Regions from separate parts of the Arthrobacter sp. STN4 genome, predicted to be linked through region 2. Evidence: predicted binding sites of a transcription regulator. Region 2 holds the regulator's gene; each other region holds the start of a gene.
The links. Region 2 encodes LexA, which represses DNA repair genes until DNA is damaged. Its sites were predicted from a motif close to TCGAACANNTGTTCGA; they were not measured.
Positions count from the first base shown of each region.

Region 1: the regulator LexA is predicted to act here: its motif matches at 3,140-3,155, upstream of MMF96_RS07160 (DUF6504 family protein).
Region 3: the regulator LexA is predicted to act here: its motif matches at 1,993-2,008, upstream of recA (recombinase RecA).

Region 1 covers NZ_JAKZGX010000007.1:4,501-9,803, forward strand. The annotation lists gene MMF96_RS07155 (DNA polymerase III subunit alpha) at 1-2,738, opposite strand, end outside; gene MMF96_RS07160 (DUF6504 family protein) at 2,731-3,072, opposite strand; gene MMF96_RS07165 (GNAT family N-acetyltransferase) at 3,345-3,851, shown strand; gene MMF96_RS07170 (VOC family protein) at 3,864-4,295, shown strand; gene MMF96_RS07175 (class II glutamine amidotransferase) at 4,320-5,204, opposite strand.
Region 2 covers NZ_JAKZGX010000030.1:39,552-44,854, forward strand. The annotation lists gene MMF96_RS16760 (histidinol-phosphate transaminase) at 1-710, opposite strand, end outside; gene MMF96_RS16765 (LysM peptidoglycan-binding domain-containing protein) at 773-1,189, opposite strand; gene lexA (transcriptional repressor LexA) at 1,484-2,227, shown strand; gene MMF96_RS16775 (ATP-dependent DNA helicase) at 2,340-4,382, opposite strand; gene hflX (GTPase HflX) at 4,375-5,303, opposite strand, start outside.
Region 3 covers NZ_JAKZGX010000029.1:4,801-10,103, forward strand. The annotation lists gene MMF96_RS16325 (hypothetical protein) at 1-122, opposite strand, end outside; gene MMF96_RS16330 (regulatory protein RecX) at 189-731, opposite strand; gene recA (recombinase RecA) at 739-1,791, opposite strand; gene MMF96_RS16340 (DUF3046 domain-containing protein) at 2,043-2,264, opposite strand; gene MMF96_RS16345 (MarR family winged helix-turn-helix transcriptional regulator) at 2,323-2,808, shown strand; gene MMF96_RS16350 (helix-turn-helix domain-containing protein) at 2,980-3,420, opposite strand; gene MMF96_RS16355 (CinA family protein) at 3,550-4,047, opposite strand; gene pgsA (CDP-diacylglycerol--glycerol-3-phosphate 3-phosphatidyltransferase) at 4,050-4,649, opposite strand; gene MMF96_RS16365 (DNA translocase FtsK) at 4,693-5,303, opposite strand, start outside.

The sequences.
Region 1 (5,303 bases), on a different contig from region 2:
TCCCCGGCCGCTTCCCTTCCGGCCGCTTCCCTTCCGCCCGTTGCTCCGCCGCTGTTCCCGCCGCTCCCGCCAGGAACGGCCCGCGTGCGTTCGGCCCGGTAGGAGCCGGTGCTGGCGTTCACGTCCAGGGGCAGGATGGGGATGCCCATCCGCCGGGCCTCCGCCACGAGCAGCCGGCGCGGGTACATGCCGGGGTCGTGTTCCCACAGCCCGGCCAAAAACTCCGCCGGGTGGTGGGCCTTCAGCCAGGCCGACTGGTAGGTGGGCATGGCGAAGGCGGCGCCGTGGGCCTTGCAAAAGCCGAAGCTGCCGAAGGCCTTCAGCGTCTCCCACACCTCCTCGATGGTCTCCGGGCCGTATCCCTTGGCGCGGGCGCTGGTGCGGAAGAAGGCCTCCACGGCCGGTTCCTGCTCCGGATTGCCCAGCCGGCGTCGGTGCTCGTCGGCGTGGGACAGGGAGCAGCCCGTCATGACGTGGAAGGTGCGCAGCACCTGCTCGTGGAACACCGTCACCCCGTGCGTTTCGGCCAGGGCGGGCTTGAGATCCGGGTGCGCATAGTGTTCGGGGGCAAAGCCGTGCCGGTTTTCCAGGTAGGGCTTGACCATGTTCGACTTCATGGGGCCGGGGCGGAACAGGGAGATGTCAATGATGAGGTCGTTGAACTCGCGCGGGGCCATCTTGCCCACCAGCTCGCGCTGGCCCGGGGATTCGATCTGGAAGCAGCCCAGCGTGTGGGTGCTGCGGATCAGCTCAAAGGTGGGTTCGTCGTCGAGCGGGACGGCGTCAAGGTCAATCCGGCCGTCCTCCCCCACGTAGTCCGGGCCCCGCCCGTCGGGGCCCGCCGGGTGGCGCCCCGCAGCCACCACCTCCGCCTTGGAGGGGTGCAGCCGGACCACTTCGCGCACAGCGTAGGCCATGGCGCTTTGCATGCGCACGCCCAGCACGTCCAGCTTGAGCATGCCCATCGGGTCCATGTCGTGTTTGTCGAACTGGCTCATGGGCAGGCCCAGCCCGCTGGGCTGCACCGGGGTGCGGTCCAGCAGGGTGGCATCGCCCAGGATCACCCCGCACGGGTGCATGGAAATGTGCCGGGGCAGCCGGTCCAGCCGTTCGGTGAGGTCCACCAGCAGGTCCAGCTGCGTGCCGCCGCCCAGCTCGTGGGCCTGCTCCACCCGGGCGGCAAAGTCGCGCAGCTCCGGCTTTTCCACCAGGGCCTCCCGGAAGGAGCGTGCCGAGAAGCGCCACAACTGCTTGGCGATCCCGTCCACGTCCTCCGGGTCCATGCCCAGGGCCAGCCCGGCGTCGCGCACGGCCCCGCGGGCCCGGTAGCCGTTTTGCATGCTCATCAGCGTCACGCGCCGGGGACCGAACCGTTCAAAGATGCGGTGGTAGACGTTGTGCCGTTCGGCGCTTTCCACATCGAGGTCGATGTCCGGCAGCGTGGAGCGGTCCCGGGAGAGGAAGCGTTCAAAGAGGAGGTCGTTGGCGATGGGGTCCACCGCGCTGATGCCCAACAGGTAGTTCACCAGCGACGACGCCCCGGACCCCCTCGCGGCCCGGCGCACCCCCATGCCGCGGATCATCTCCGAGACCTCGGCCACGGTCAGGAAGTAGGAGGCAAAGCCGAGGTCGTTGATGGTGTCCATTTCCATGGTGAGCCGGTCCCGGACGGCGGCCAGCCTGCCCCCGCCAATTCCGGGGAAGCGCAGGCTTAGCCCGGCCTCGGCCCGCTGCCACAGTTCCCTGGCCGGGGCCTGGGACAGGCCGAGCACGGCCGCCTCGGGGGTGACCGGCCTTTTCCAGCCCAGGTCCGCCGCCGGATCCAGCCGGCACTTGTCCGCCACCTTGAGCGTGTTGGCCCACAGCTGCTCCAGTTCCGCCGTGCCGTAGCCGCCCTGGCCAACAATCTCCCGCCCCGCCCGGTGCATGTCCGCACCGCTTTTCAGCCAGCCCTGCCCCGTGGGCTGGAGGCCGGGCAGCCGGCCCAGGGGGGTGATGGCCCGGGCGGCGTCCAGCACGTCGGCGGTGGGGGCGTCGTCCGCGGTGCAGTACCGCACGGCGTTGGCCAGCACCGCGGGGACGCCAAATTCCTCGGCCAGTTTGAGCATGCGCACCGCGCGGGTGGTGCTCAGGGGTCCCCCGGGCTCGCTGAAGTGGCTCACCACCTCAACGGCCAGGGTGCCGGCCGGCATCGCGTGCAGCCAGGCCGCAAACCTGGTCCGGGGCGCCAGGTACCGCCGCCCGCCCATGGCCCCGGCGACGTCGGAGAACGGGCCCACCAGCACGGTCAGGGCCGGTTCACCGGTTTCCGGGTCCAGCACGCCGCCGGCCAGTTCCGCCAGGGTCAGCCCCACGGGGCCCTGTTGCCGGGCGTGCGCGGCGGAGACCAGCCGGCACAGGGCCGCATACCCCGCACCGGCACGCAGCGCCCGGCCGCCGTGGGCCAGGACCACCACCCGCCCGGTCTCCACGGGCGCCGGGCGGGAACGGGACGGGCCCGCCCCGCTTCCCTGGCCGGCGTCGTCCAGGATGGCGAGGTCGACGCCCAGGATGGGGTCTATCCCGGCAGCCATGCAGGCCTGGACGTGCTTGATGGCACCATAGAGCCCGTCGCGGTCGGTGGCGGCCAGCGCGTCGGCGCCGTCGGCGGCTGCGGCCTGCACCAGGTCATCGGGCCAGGAAACCCCGTAGTGGGCGCTGTAGGCGCTGGCGGCATGCAAATGCACAAACTTAGGCACCGGGTTCCAGCTCTTCCACCGTTTCGGTTAACGCATCGTGAATTTTTATGACCCGCCACCGGCCGGACGGCAGGTACCTGACCAGGTCCAGGGTCAGCAGCGGTGCGTTGCGGGATCCGCCGTCGCGGCGGACCTGCACCCGCCAGATTTCCCTGTCCACCAGGCCCGCCCCCGTTCCCGGGGCGGCGCGGGTTTCCTCATCCCACCAGTTGCGCCGCCGGTACCAGCGCAGGGGCTCGGCGGCGAGCGTGTAGCGCCCGCCGCGCCAGGCCAGGTGCAGCGGCAGCCCGGCGGCGGTCTCCACCACCTCGATGCCTTCACTGAAAGTGCCCATGCGTGCCTGCCACCTCCGCCTGCCACACCACGCGCCATGCAGCATGTACATGGCGCCCGTTTAGTACTAGGAAATATATTCTAATAAATGTAGTGTACGCTCACTTCACGCGGCAAGAAAGTCGCCAATTGGGAAGAATTTCGCCTCGGACGGGCATTTACCGGCCCCGCCGTACGTTAAGCAATTACCTGCCACGGCACCGGCACCGGGGATCCGCCGGATCCCCGGTGCACCTTGCACTGTTGGCCCCGCAACGACATAAGGAGCGTTCCATGACAGACATGGTCACCCTCATCGCCAGGACCACGCCGCTTGAGCGGGAACTCAAAACCGCCTCCCGCACCGTGGAGGATTCCGACCTCCCCCGGCTCGGGGAGCTCTACTTCACCGCCTATGACCCGGGCCTGGCGGGCGAAACGCTGCAGGTTGCCATGGACAACATGCGTGCCTCGCTGGCCGGCAAGTACGGGCAGTTCCTGCCCAAGGCGTCCCACGTGGCGCTGGATGAAAACGACAGGATCGTGGCCGCGGTGCTCGTCGTCGAACGCGCCCTGGGTGACGACACGCCCGAGTCGCCGTTCATCATTGAACTCATTACGGACCGCAACCACCGCCGGCAGGGGCTGGCCGAGGACCTGGTCCTGGCCACGATGGACACCCTGTTCAACGAAGGGCACCAGGAGGTGGCCCTGCGCGTGGAGGAAAGCAACTCGGCCGCACTGGCCCTCTACCTGTCCCTCGACTTCCGCCGGTGGACCCCCGAGGACAGCGACGACTAGGCTGCCGGGACCGTGGAACAACGGCTGAACTTCATCACCCTGGGAGTCCGCGATGTTGCCCGCTCCCGCAGCTTTTACGTGGACGGGCTGGGCTGGACCCCGCGGCTGGAGGTGCCCGGCGACGTCCTCTTCCTGCAGGTCAACCACGGCCTGGTCCTGTCCCTGTGGAAGCGCGCCCAGATGGCCGCCGAGCTCGGGGTCCCGGAAGACGGGCTGCGCGCTGACATTGCCGCCCTCACGCTGAGCCACAATGTGAGCAGTCCCGCCGAGGTCGACGCCGTGGTGGGCCAGGCGCGGGAGGCGGGGGCCGACGTCGCAAGTCCGCCCAGGCAGCAGCCCTGGGGCGGGTACAGCGGCTACTTCGCCGACCCGGACGGCTTCCGCTGGGAAGTGGCCTACAACCCCACCTGGGCCGTGGACGACGCCGGGCACGTGACGGTCTGAGCCCTGCCGCGGCCCGGCCGGTTTTTAGGCCGCTCCCGCCGCGTGCGGGTGCTGCGACGCGGCAGCCTCGCTGCCAAGGTCTGCCAGTGCCAAGGGGAATGCGGGGTGCTCCGGCAGCGGGAACGTTGACGTGACTGCCAGTCCCGCGTCCACCTGGAGCATCTCCCCCGAACCCAGCAGGCGCCAGCCGGGGTCGGCGTCCATGGGCTCGCTGGCAACCACCAGGGACGCCTGGTTGGCGAGGCTTGGGCTGTGGGCATGGATCCGGGGGCTGCCGGCCTGCAGCTGGGCACCGCGCCCGTGGCCGCCGGGGCGGCGCTCCAGGACGTAAAGCCCATGGGTTTCGGGGTAGCGCAGCGCCCACAGGCCGGTGCCGGTCGTGATGATGAGGTTCAGGCTGTACACGGGCAGCGCCGCCACCACCCACGCCATGGCCGCGGCGAGCCCGGCGCCGAGGTCGCCCCCGGCGAGCCGCGTCTCGGCCGTGATGAGGGCGAACAGCCGCTCGCTGTCCGTTTCACCGCGGACAAGCCCCGCCCCGCCCCGTTCAAGAATGCGCGCGTCCAGCCGGTCCAGGCCGTGCACCACCCCGTTGTGCGCGAACAGCCGCCCGTCGAGTTCGAACGGGTGGGTGTTTTCCAGGGTGTGCGCCCCGGTGGACGCGTACCGCACGTGCGCCAGGAAGGTGGTGCCCTCCAGGGTCCGTGCCGACGAGGCAAAGGCGGCATCGTGCCAGGCGGCCATGGGCTGTTTGCTGACCACGGGCGTCCCCGGGCCGTTGAACACGCCGATCCCCGTCCCGTCCGGGGCGCGGTGGCTCTGCGCCTGAAGGCTGTCCGGCGCCTTCAGCAGCCAAAACGTGGCCGTGACGGCGTCCCTGCCTGCATGCAGCCCAAAAAGCCGGCACATGTCCCCCGCCCTCCCCTCCGCAGCGCAGCCACGATGTGTGCGCCCGTGCCTTGAGTATGGCAGGGCGGGCGGGCACCTGTCGGGAACCGCACGCGGCCG
Region 2 (5,303 bases):
CGGGCCCCGGCCAGGGCGAAGGCCTTGCTCATGGTGCGTGAGACCACCAGGCGCGGCCGGCCCTCAAGCAGGGACAGGGCACTGGGGGTGCCGGCGTGGGCAAACTCCGCATAGGCCTCGTCTACGATCACGATGGCTTGGGAGGCCTCCCCCGCCGCATAGACCGCTTCGACCACATCCAGCCCGATCGCCGTGCCGGTGGGGTTGTTGGGCGAGCAGAGGAAGACAATGTTGGGGGCCTGCGCCCGCACCTGTCCGGCGGCGGATTCGGCCGTGAGGCTGTAGTCATCCCCGCGGACGCCTGCCACGTAGGCGGTGCCGGTGCCGCTGGCCAGCAACGGGTACATCGAATATGTGGGGGGAAATCCCATGGCGCTGCGGCCCGGGCCGCCGAAGGCCTGGAGCAGCTGCTGCAGGACCTCATTGGAACCGTTCGCGGCCCAGATGTTTTCTTCGACCAGGCCGTGGCCCAGGTAGGCGGCCAGCGCCCGGCGCAGTTCGGTAAATTCGCGGTCCGGGTAGCGGTTCAGCCCGTCCAACTCGTCAGAGACGGCCTTGAGGATCGCTTCCTTGGCATCCAACGGCACCCCGAAGGTGTTTTCATTGACATTGAGCAGGATCGGAACGTCCAGCTGCGGCGCGCCATAGGGATGCTGGCCGCGCAAATCGTCACGAAGGGGCAACTGGCTGAGACGTTCAAACTGGTCCATCCCACCAGTTTAAGGCGGCAGGAGGCCTGACACGAACTTGTGACGCCCGGGGACCCTGTGGCCTACTCCGGGAGCGGGACGTACAGGCGCTGTCCGGCCTGAAGGACACTGCTGCCGAGATTGTTCAGGGACACAATGTCAGCCACGACGTCACGTACGTCACGCGTGCCGGCGCTGGCGGCCGCGATCGACCACAGGCTGTCGCCCTGCAGGACGGTGACGGCCGCAGGGCCGCCCAGGCCGGCGCCGGCATCCCGGGTCGACGCCTTGGCCGGGCTGGCCAGGGAACCGAGCAGGACGGCCAGCAGGGAAAAGACCAGCACGGCCGTCACCGCGAGTGCCGGCAGGCCAAGCAGCAGCATGCGTCCGCGCCGGGTCAGGCGCAGCCCCGTGGCGGGCGTCGGACGTTCCGTTCCCGCCCGACGCGGCGTGGGGGCGGCCACGGCCGGGCCCGGGCGGGAAATCACCAATGCACTCATGACTTCATTCCTTTCGCAGGGACCCCGCCACCTTGGCGGCCACCCCTCGGGGAGGACCGCAAACACCTGACTGGAGACGACTTCCATGCACAATATGTTCGATAGAACGTATGTTCTATCCTTGTTCTCTTAGTTTTAGCATCTATTGACGACGCTTGCCAAGACTCGATAGAACAAATGTTTGAAATTCGTCGATATCGGGCTTAATCTTGAGGGAAAGGATTCGCCAACAAGAGCAGTCCACCAGCAGGCACTGACATTATTGGCTGCATCCCCAGAAAGGATCGAAGGACCATGGCGCTACCGGAACCTCCGCATCGAATCCCGCAGGCCCCCAGCAGGGCAGGAATGAAGGGGCTTACGGTGCGGCAGAAGAAGATTCTCGAATGCATCCAGCGCTCCATTGCCGACAAGGGATACCCGCCGTCCATGCGGGAAATTGGCGACAACGTGGGCCTGGCCAGCCTGTCCAGCGTGACCCACCAGCTGATTCAGCTCGAACGGCACGGATACCTGCGCCGCGACCCCAAGCGCCCCCGCGCCATGGAGGTGCTCATCCCGCTGGTCATTGACAACGGCACCGTGTCCATTGAGGGCGTCAACGACCCGGACCAGGTCCGCAGCTCGAACGGGCTGAACTTTGCCCAACTGAGCAGTGCCTCGGACACCGCCTTTGTTCCCCTCGTGGGACGGATTGCGGCCGGCGGGCCCATCCTGGCGGACCAGATGGTCGATGACATCATGCCGCTCCCCCGCCAGATCGTGGGCAGCGGCGAATTGTTCATGCTGAAGGTAGCCGGCGATTCCATGATTGATGCGGCCATCTGTGACGGCGACTGGGTGGTGGTCCGGCGCCAGAACATGGCCGACAACGGCGACATCGTTGCGGCGCTGTTGGACGACGAGGCGACAGTCAAGACGTTCCGCCAGCGCGACGGCCACACGTGGCTGCTGCCGCAGAACACGCGCTACGAGCCCATCCTCGGCGACGAAGCCACCGTCATGGGCAAGGTCGTCTCCGTCCTCCGCAGCCTGTAGGCAAGCCCGGAGCCGACATTTTTTGTCGGAGGCGTAAGGAGGCGCCAAGGCCGCCCGGGGCCGCGGCGTCGGAGAGCCGACGGAAAAATGCCGGGCCCGCTGGCGCCGGCGGCTACTTGCCGGAAAGCCTCTGCAGCGCGGCGAGGGCTACGGCTCGGTCCTTGGTGGACCAGAAGGGCGGCAGCGCGGCACGGAGGAAGCCGCCATAGCCGGCGTTCGCCAGGCGGGAGTCCAGGACGGCAACCACGCCGCGGTCGCTGCTGGAACGGATCAGCCGCCCCACGCCCTGTGCCAGCCGGATGGCAGCGTGCGTGGCGGAGATGGCAATGAACCCGTCACCGCCGCTTTGGGCCACGGCCCTGGCCCGTGCCGTGACAAGGGGATCGTCCGGTCGTGGAAACGGAATCCTGTCGATGACCACGAGCCGGCACGAGGCGCCTTGGACGTCCACGCCCTGCCAGAGGGACATGGTGCCAAACAGGCAGCTGTCCGGCTCGTCCGAAAATTCCTTGATCAGTCCGGCCATGGACGAGTCGCCCTGGCAGAGGATCTTGACCTTGAGCTTTTTCCGCAGCTTTTCCGCCGCGTCCTCCGCAGCCCGCCGCGAGGAGAACAAGGCCAGCGTGCCGCCGCCCGCGGCGCTGATGAGGGCCTCCAACTCGGACAGCTGTTCGGGGGAATTGCCAAAGCCCGGCTTGGCCAGGTGCGAAGCCACGTACAGCATGCCCTGCTTGGGGTAGTCAAAGGGCGAGCCGACGTCGGCGCCGGTCCAGGACGGTGCATTGGCGCCCAGCAGCCCCAGCCCCCCGGCCGTGGCTTGGAACGATGAACCGATGGCCAGCGTGGCCGAGGTCAGCACGACCGTGTGGTCCGCGAACAGGCCCTCGCGGAGCTTGCCGGCCACGCTAAGGGGGGCAATGTTGATGACGGGGGGTTCGCTCTCGTCGGCCTTCTGGTAGCCCTTGCCGGGAGCGAAGGTCCCGGTGCGGGAGGTCCACACCACTTCGCGGGAATCCCTGGCGGTGAGCAGCCGTTCGCACAGGTCAAAGATCAGGTTGAGCCGGGACCTGGCGATCGACCGCCCGCCGTCGGCTGCCGCGTTGCCGTCCGGCTTGGAGTCGGACAGCGCCACGCGGGCCGCATCACGCAACTGTTCAATGGCTGCGGCGTGTTCGTCGTTGAGTCCATTGGGCAGCAGCCCGCTGGGCATGCCCGAAAATGCCATGTCCAGGGCCGTGGCCGCACCATGGAGCGCCTCCACCGACACACCGGTATGCTTGCGCGTGCTGGACGCGGCGGCCTGCACCATTTGCACGGACAGCTGGCCGGTCACGGCGCCCGTGACACGGTCCTGGAGCTCATGGGCCTCGTCCACCACCACGACGTCGTAGTCGGGCAGCACGGCAATGCCCTCGAAGGCGCTGATGGCGAGCATGGCGTGGTTGGTGACCACGATGTCCGCTTCGCCGCCCTTGGCACGGGCCAGCTCGGAAAAGCACACTTCGGCCAGCGGGCATTTCTGTGCCCCGAGGCATTCCATTGACGTGACCGAGACCTGTCGCCAGGCCTTGTCCGTGACGCCGGGCAGGAGTTCGTCGCGGTCGCCGGTTTCCGTAGTCCCGGCCCATTCCCGCAGCCGCACCACTTCCCGGCCCAGGGGCGATGACGGGCCGGACTTGGCACCGGGCAGGTGCACCACGCTGGAGTCTTCCCCCAGGCTGAAGAGGGCGCCCTTGGCGGAATCCTCGGACGGGAACCCCCCTTCGAGCTTGTGCTTGCACACGTAATTGCTGCGTCCCTTGACGAGCGCCACATCGATGGGCCGTGGCAGCAGCGGCTCCAGCGCAGCGAGCAGCCGGGGCACGTCGCGGCCCACAATCTGGGCCTGCAGGGCCAGCGTTGCCGTCGCCACAACCGAGGGTTTGTCGCTGGTCAGCGAATGCACAATCAGCGGGATCAGGTAGGCCAGGGACTTCCCGGTCCCCGTGCCGGCCTGGACCAGCAGGTGCTCGCCACTTTCCAGCGCTGCCACGACCCGGCGGACCATCTCATGCTGGCCCTCACGGCGCTGGCCGCCCATGGCTGCCACGGCGCTGTCCAGCAGTTCCAGCGCCTGGGCCGCGAGCGGCCCCGCGGTGGTTGCGGCCTCACCCATGCTGGACAAACGGCTCGACTTCACTGGCCAGGTCTTCGCGGACCCGGACATGGGCAATGGTGCCGTGCTCGCCGTGCTCGATGCTGATGATCTCGGCGTCGCTGCGGTGGAGCCGGTTCAGGACGTCGCCGCGGTCGTAGGGAATGAGCAGTGTCAACTCGACGCTGGGCCGGGGAATGGCCGCACTGATCGCTGCCAGCAGCTCTTCGATCCCGGCCCCCGTGCGGGCGGAAACCACCACGGTGCGCGGTTCGCGATGCCGCAGCCGCTCCACCACGAAGGGGTCGGCGATGTCCGCCTTGTTCAGGACAATGATTTCAGGAATCTTCTGCGCCCCGACTTCGGTGAACACCGTGCGCACGGCGGCAATCTGGCCTTCCGGGTCCGGATGGGAGGCATCCACGATGTGCAGGATCAGGTCGGCGTCGGCCACCTCTTCGAGGGTGGAGCGAAACGCCTCCACCAGCTGGGTGGGCAGGGAACGGACAAAGCCGACTGTGTCCACCAGGGTGTAGCCTAGGCCGTCGGCCGTTTCGGTCTTCCGGACGGTCGGGTCCAGCGTGGCGAACAAGGCGTTTTCCACCAGCACCCCGGCATCGGTGAGGCGGTTGAGCAGGGACGACTTGCCGGCATTCGTGTACCCGGCAATTGCCACGGACGGCACGGCGTTGCGCTTTCGGTTGGCCCGCTTGGTTTCCCGGGCCGGCTTCATGGCGGCGATTTCCCGGCGCAGCTTGGCCATGCGGGTGCGGATCTTCCGCCGGTCCAGTTCCATCTTGGTCTCACCGGGTCCGCGCGAGCCGATGCCGCCGCCGGCGGCGCCGACCCGGCCGCCTGCCTGCCTGGACATGGATTCACCCCAGCCGCGCAGGCGCGGGAGCAGGTATTCCATCTGGGCCAGTTCCACCTGTGCCCGGCCCT
Region 3 (5,303 bases), on a different contig from region 2:
TTTTGCACGTCGGACCAGGTGGGGTATCCGCTGGGCGGTCCGTCGTCGGCCTGGACGGGGCTGGCGGAAACTCCGGAAACCACGATCAACCCGGCAGCTGCTGCGGCTGCCAGGACACTCACTCCTCGACGCGGAAAACTAATCATAGGTGGCCAGCATAACTGCGGCCGGCCCGGATTTGGCGGCAATTACTGCGGTGATTCGCCATCCAGGTGTTCATCGATGAGCCGGCCCACCACGGCAAAGGCCGCCGCCGGGCTGAAACCCTTGCGCGCAAGCATGGCCACCCAGCGGCGCGTGTACTTCTCGCGCTCGTCCCGGTCGGCCAGGTCCATGGACCCGCGCAGCTTCCGGCGCACCAAGGCTTCGGCGTTGTCCGCCTCGTCTTCGTCGCTGACCTGGGCCAGCGCTTCCTCGGCCAGCTCCGGGGCGATCCCCTTCTCGGCCAGTTCACGCTTAAGTGCCCCACGGGCCATCGACTTGTTGCGGGCCCGGCTGCGCACCCAGAGCTGGGCGAATTCGGCGTCGTCGACAAGCTTGACTTCCTCGAAGCGGTCCAGCACCGCCTCCGCAACGTCCTCGGGGACATGCCGTTCGGCCAGTTTCCGGGCCAGCTGGTACCGGCTCTTGGGCGAGTTGGTCAGCTGGCGCAGGATGACGGACCGGGCCACCGACGCCGGGTTGGCGTCGGGGTCCTGTTCCGGTTCCGGGCCGGGGCGTCTGGTGTTCACGGGGTGCCTAGAAGCCGTCGACGGCCTTCAGCTTCGGTGCTGCCTCCGCTTCAGGTTCAGCAGCGACGCCCACACCCAGCTTCTCCTTGATCAGGCGCTCGAGTTCCGCGGCGAGTTCCGGGTTGTCGCGCAGGAAACGGCGGGAATTCTCCATGCCCTGCCCCAGCTGGTCCCCGTCATAGGTAAACCATGATCCCGACTTGCGGATGATGCCGTGCTCCACGCCCATGTCGATAATCCCGCCTTCGCGGGAAATGCCCTGGCCGTAGATGATGTCGAACTCGGCAATCTTGAAGGGCGGCGCCATCTTGTTCTTGACGACCTTGGCCTTGGTACGGTTTCCGACGGCGTCGGACCCTTCCTTCAGGGTCTGGATGCGGCGGACGTCGATGCGGATGGAGGCGTAGAACTTCAACGCCTTTCCGCCCGTGGTGGTCTCCGGGCTGCCGAAGAACACGCCGATCTTTTCGCGCAGCTGGTTGATGAAGATGGCGGTGGTCTTGGTCTGGCTCAGGCGCCCGGTGATCTTGCGCAGCGCCTGGCTCATGAGCCGGGCCTGCAGGCCGACGTGGCTGTCGCCCATGTCGCCTTCAATTTCGGCGCGCGGGACCAGTGCTGCCACGGAGTCGATGACGATGACGTCCAGGGAGCCGGAGCCGATCAGCATGTCCATGATTTCCAGGGCCTGCTCGCCCGTGTCCGGCTGCGACACCAGAAGGGCGTCGGTGTCCACGCCGAGCTTGGCGGCATAGTCCGGGTCCAGGGCGTGCTCGGCGTCGATGAACGCCGCAATGCCGCCGTTCTTCTGCGCGTTCGCCACGGCGTGCAGGGCCACGGTGGTCTTACCCGACGATTCCGGACCGTAGATCTCCACGACGCGGCCACGGGGCAGCCCGCCAATGCCCAGGGCGACGTCCAGGGCAATGGAGCCGGTGGGGATGACTTCAATCGGGGCCCTGACGTCGTCGCCCAGCCGCATGACCGAACCCTTGCCGTACTGTTTGTCGATCTGGGCCAGTGCTGCGGCCAGCGCCTTTTCACGGTCTGCAGGAGCAGCCATGGTTCACCTCGGTCTTTCATCTGTGCCGATTCATCGGCCCCGTCCGGGCTGCTCGTGGTGCGCAGCCGGCGGGTGTTGGTTTAATTACTTAAAACGCTAGTTCAAGGCTCTGACATTGTCCGGTCCGGTCCGGCCCTGCGGCCGAATATGTGGAAAACTTGTTCGTCCCCGCCATACCCGCCGTTTCAATTGTAGGCGTGCTCGAATAGATCTTCGAGTCCCGGTGCGGCGTGTCGCCGTCGGGGGTGCTGCTATTTCTTCACGGGGATGTCGCGCCCCAGCCTCCGCGACTGCGGCACGTCCTGCATCTGGCACACTTCCAGCCAGACCTCCCGGGGATCGTACCCGGCCGAGAGGGCATCCAGGGCCGTCTTCCCGCCCACTCCCGTCAGGTGCAGTTCCCTGGCCAGCACCCGGGAATACCCCGGGGTGAACTCGTCGTCCATCAATCGCCAAAATTCGCTTACTCGCACAGTTCCATTCTCGCACGGCCGGGCCTGCCGGCAGGCGGCGAATAGCTAGACTTGGGCCATGACCACAGAAGCTGCGCCGGACGGCAACGCCAGTCCGCCCCTCCCCGCCGAGACCCAGGCGGCCATTGAGGTACTGGAAGTTGAGCTGAGCCTCTTGTGGCGCCGTGCCCGCGCCACGAGCCACTCCCTGTCCCGCAGCGTGCACCCCGACCTTGAGCCGGCCGCCTACGGGCTGCTGTCCGTCCTCCTGAAACAGGGCGGCATGCGCCTGACGGAGCTGGCCCGGTGCATTGGTGTGGGGAAGCCGTCGGTGAGCCGGCAGATCAGCTTTCTGGAAAGCGTGGGGCTCGTCCGCAAGGAAGCGGACCCCCGCGATGGGCGGGCCCAGCTGATTGAGCTCACGCCCCAGGGCCTGGCCAAGATGCGCGAGGTCCATGACGGCCGGCAGCGGGCCTTCCACAGCCTGCTGGCCCATTGGGACCCCAAGGACCTCACCACCCTGGCGGAGCTTATCGCCAGGCTCAACGACGACGCCGCCCGCTGAGCACTTGCCCTGACGCAGCAAAGCGGCCCCCGCCCAGGGGGCGGGGGCCGCTTTTCGTCTCAAGCCCACACACCGCGGGGCTTGACTAAAACTAAACTCGGGGCCGCGTTCCGGTTGGCGGCCGGGGCGGCAGCCTTATTCGGCAAGTGCCGGTCCAGGCGCCGTGGGCGCCTAGTAGGCGTTGGACATGAGTCCCTTGCGCAGTTCGTCGGAGAGTTCCTCGTTGAGGTCGCGGCCATAGCGGGCCGCGAACTCCTGCGGAACGGTGTCCGGGACGGCCACGCCTTCGGCGATGGCCAAACGGTCGCTCACTTCACGGAGCATGAGTGAGAGGGGCACATCCAAGGCAGAGCAGATTGAGGACAGCAGCTCGGACGAAGCTTCCTTCTGCCCGCGCTCCACCTCGCTCAGGTAGCCGAGTGAGACGCGTGCGTTGTGTGAGACTTCGCGGAGTGTGCGGCCTTGACGCTGGCGTACATCCCGAAGGACGTCTCCAATCTCGTGGCGTAGAACCACCATTTTGCGCTCCTTCTGCTGATGCTTTGCCTCATCCGCCAAACCCACATCCCGCCAGCGCACCACGCCGTTTACGGATACGGGTTGTTTCACCATCGTTATCGCCTTGCTCCTCGCAATTTATATTTATCCTCTTCGGCTGTTCCGAAAAGGCCACACCCCAGTTGGTCATCCCATCCTAGGGGCATACACCAACCAATGCGTTCACTATCACTAACTATTCGGTCACAACTTTTGTTCCCGGGCCGCGGCGACCACCTGGTGGAGCAGCGCAAGTGCCTCGTCGACAGCCTGCTGGCGGACCATGGCCCGGTCACCGCCAAAGTGGTATTCGTAGGCCTGCACCTCCCCGTCGATGGCCACGCCGATGAACACATGCCCCACGGCCTTGCCCTGGTGCGGCTCGGGGCCGGCCACCCCGGTGGTGGACAGGCCCACCCGGGCGCCCGCCACATGGCAGGCGCCCAGGGCCATGGCGCAGGCCACCCGGGCATCGACCGCGCCGTGTTCGGCCAAAAGTTCGGAGGGGACGCCCAGCGCGCGCACCTTGACCTCGTTTTGGTAGGCGACCACGCCGCCGTTGAGCATGCCGGACGCGCCCGGCACGTCGACCAGGGTGGCCGCCAGCAGCCCGCCTGTCAAGGACTCCGCAGTCGCCACGCTCAGGCCCGCCGCCGTGGCGTCGGCCACCAGGGCGGCCAGGTCCATGCCCGGAACCGCCACGGCTACTTAGCCCCGCGGCCGGCGTTGCGCAGCTGCACGGCCTTGATCAGGTAGTCGGCCCCCGTGACCACGGTGACGGCCAGCGCGGCCAGCATGATGACCAGCGCGACGACGGACAGCCACGGCGTGGCCGGGGTGACCGGCAGCAGGTAGACAAATATGGCCACCGTCTGCAGCACGGTCTTGAGCTTGCCGCCCTTGGACGCGGCCATGACGCCGTAGCGGATCACCACGAACCGCAGGGCCGTGATGCCGACTTCCCGGACCAGCATCACAATGGTGACCCACCACCACAGCTCCCCCGTGGCGGACAGCATGATGAGGGCCGAGCCAATCAGCAGCTTGTCCGCGATCGGGTCCGCGATCTTGCCAAAGCTCGTGATGAGCCCGCGTGCCCGGGCGATGTCGCCGTCAAGCTTGTCGGTGTAGATGGCAACCAGGAACACCACCACGGCCGCCCAGCGCCACCAGCCGTAGCGGCCGTCGTCGGCCAGGAAGAACCAGATGAAGAACGGCACCAGCACGATGCGCAGCAGGGTCAGGGCGTTGGGCAGGTTCCAGTTTGAAGGGCTGGCAGGCACGGGCGCGGCGTTATCGGTCACGGTGCAAGGCTATCGCCATTCCGTGCCGGGCAGCTAGGCGGGCCTACCGGCCCGTCAGCGACCAGGCGTCCTCGCCGTCGTCGTCGGAGTCGTCCCCGTCGTAGTAGTCCACGGCTTCGGGACGGCCGGCCAGGTCCTCGGCCACCAGGTCGGTGCCCCAGCCATGGTTGGCGTTCGCGTTCTCCGCCAGGGCCGCGGTCATCGGGTCGACGGCGGGCGCCTCGCCGCCGTCGGGCTCCCCGTCGCCGCCCGGACTGGCCGGCACGGGGCCGTCGCCGCGGATGGCGGCGAGGGTGGCGGCAAGGTCGTCGGGCTTGACGAGGACGTCGCGGGCCTTGGAGCCTTCGGACGGGCCCACCACACCCCGGGACTCCAGCAGGTCCATGAGGCGCCCGGCCTTGGCGAAACCGACGCGCAGCTTGCGCTGGAGCATCGAGGTGGAACCGAACTGCGTGGTGACCACCAGTTCGGTGGCCTGCAGCAGCACCTCCAGATCGTCCCCGATGTCGTCGTCGATCTGCTTCTTGGGCGCTTCCACGGCCACGTCGTCGCGGTAGTGGACGGTGAGCTGGCCCTTGACGTGGTCCACGACGCGCTTGATTTCCGCCTCCGTGACCCAGGCGCCCTGGACGCGCATGGGCTTGGACTTGCCCA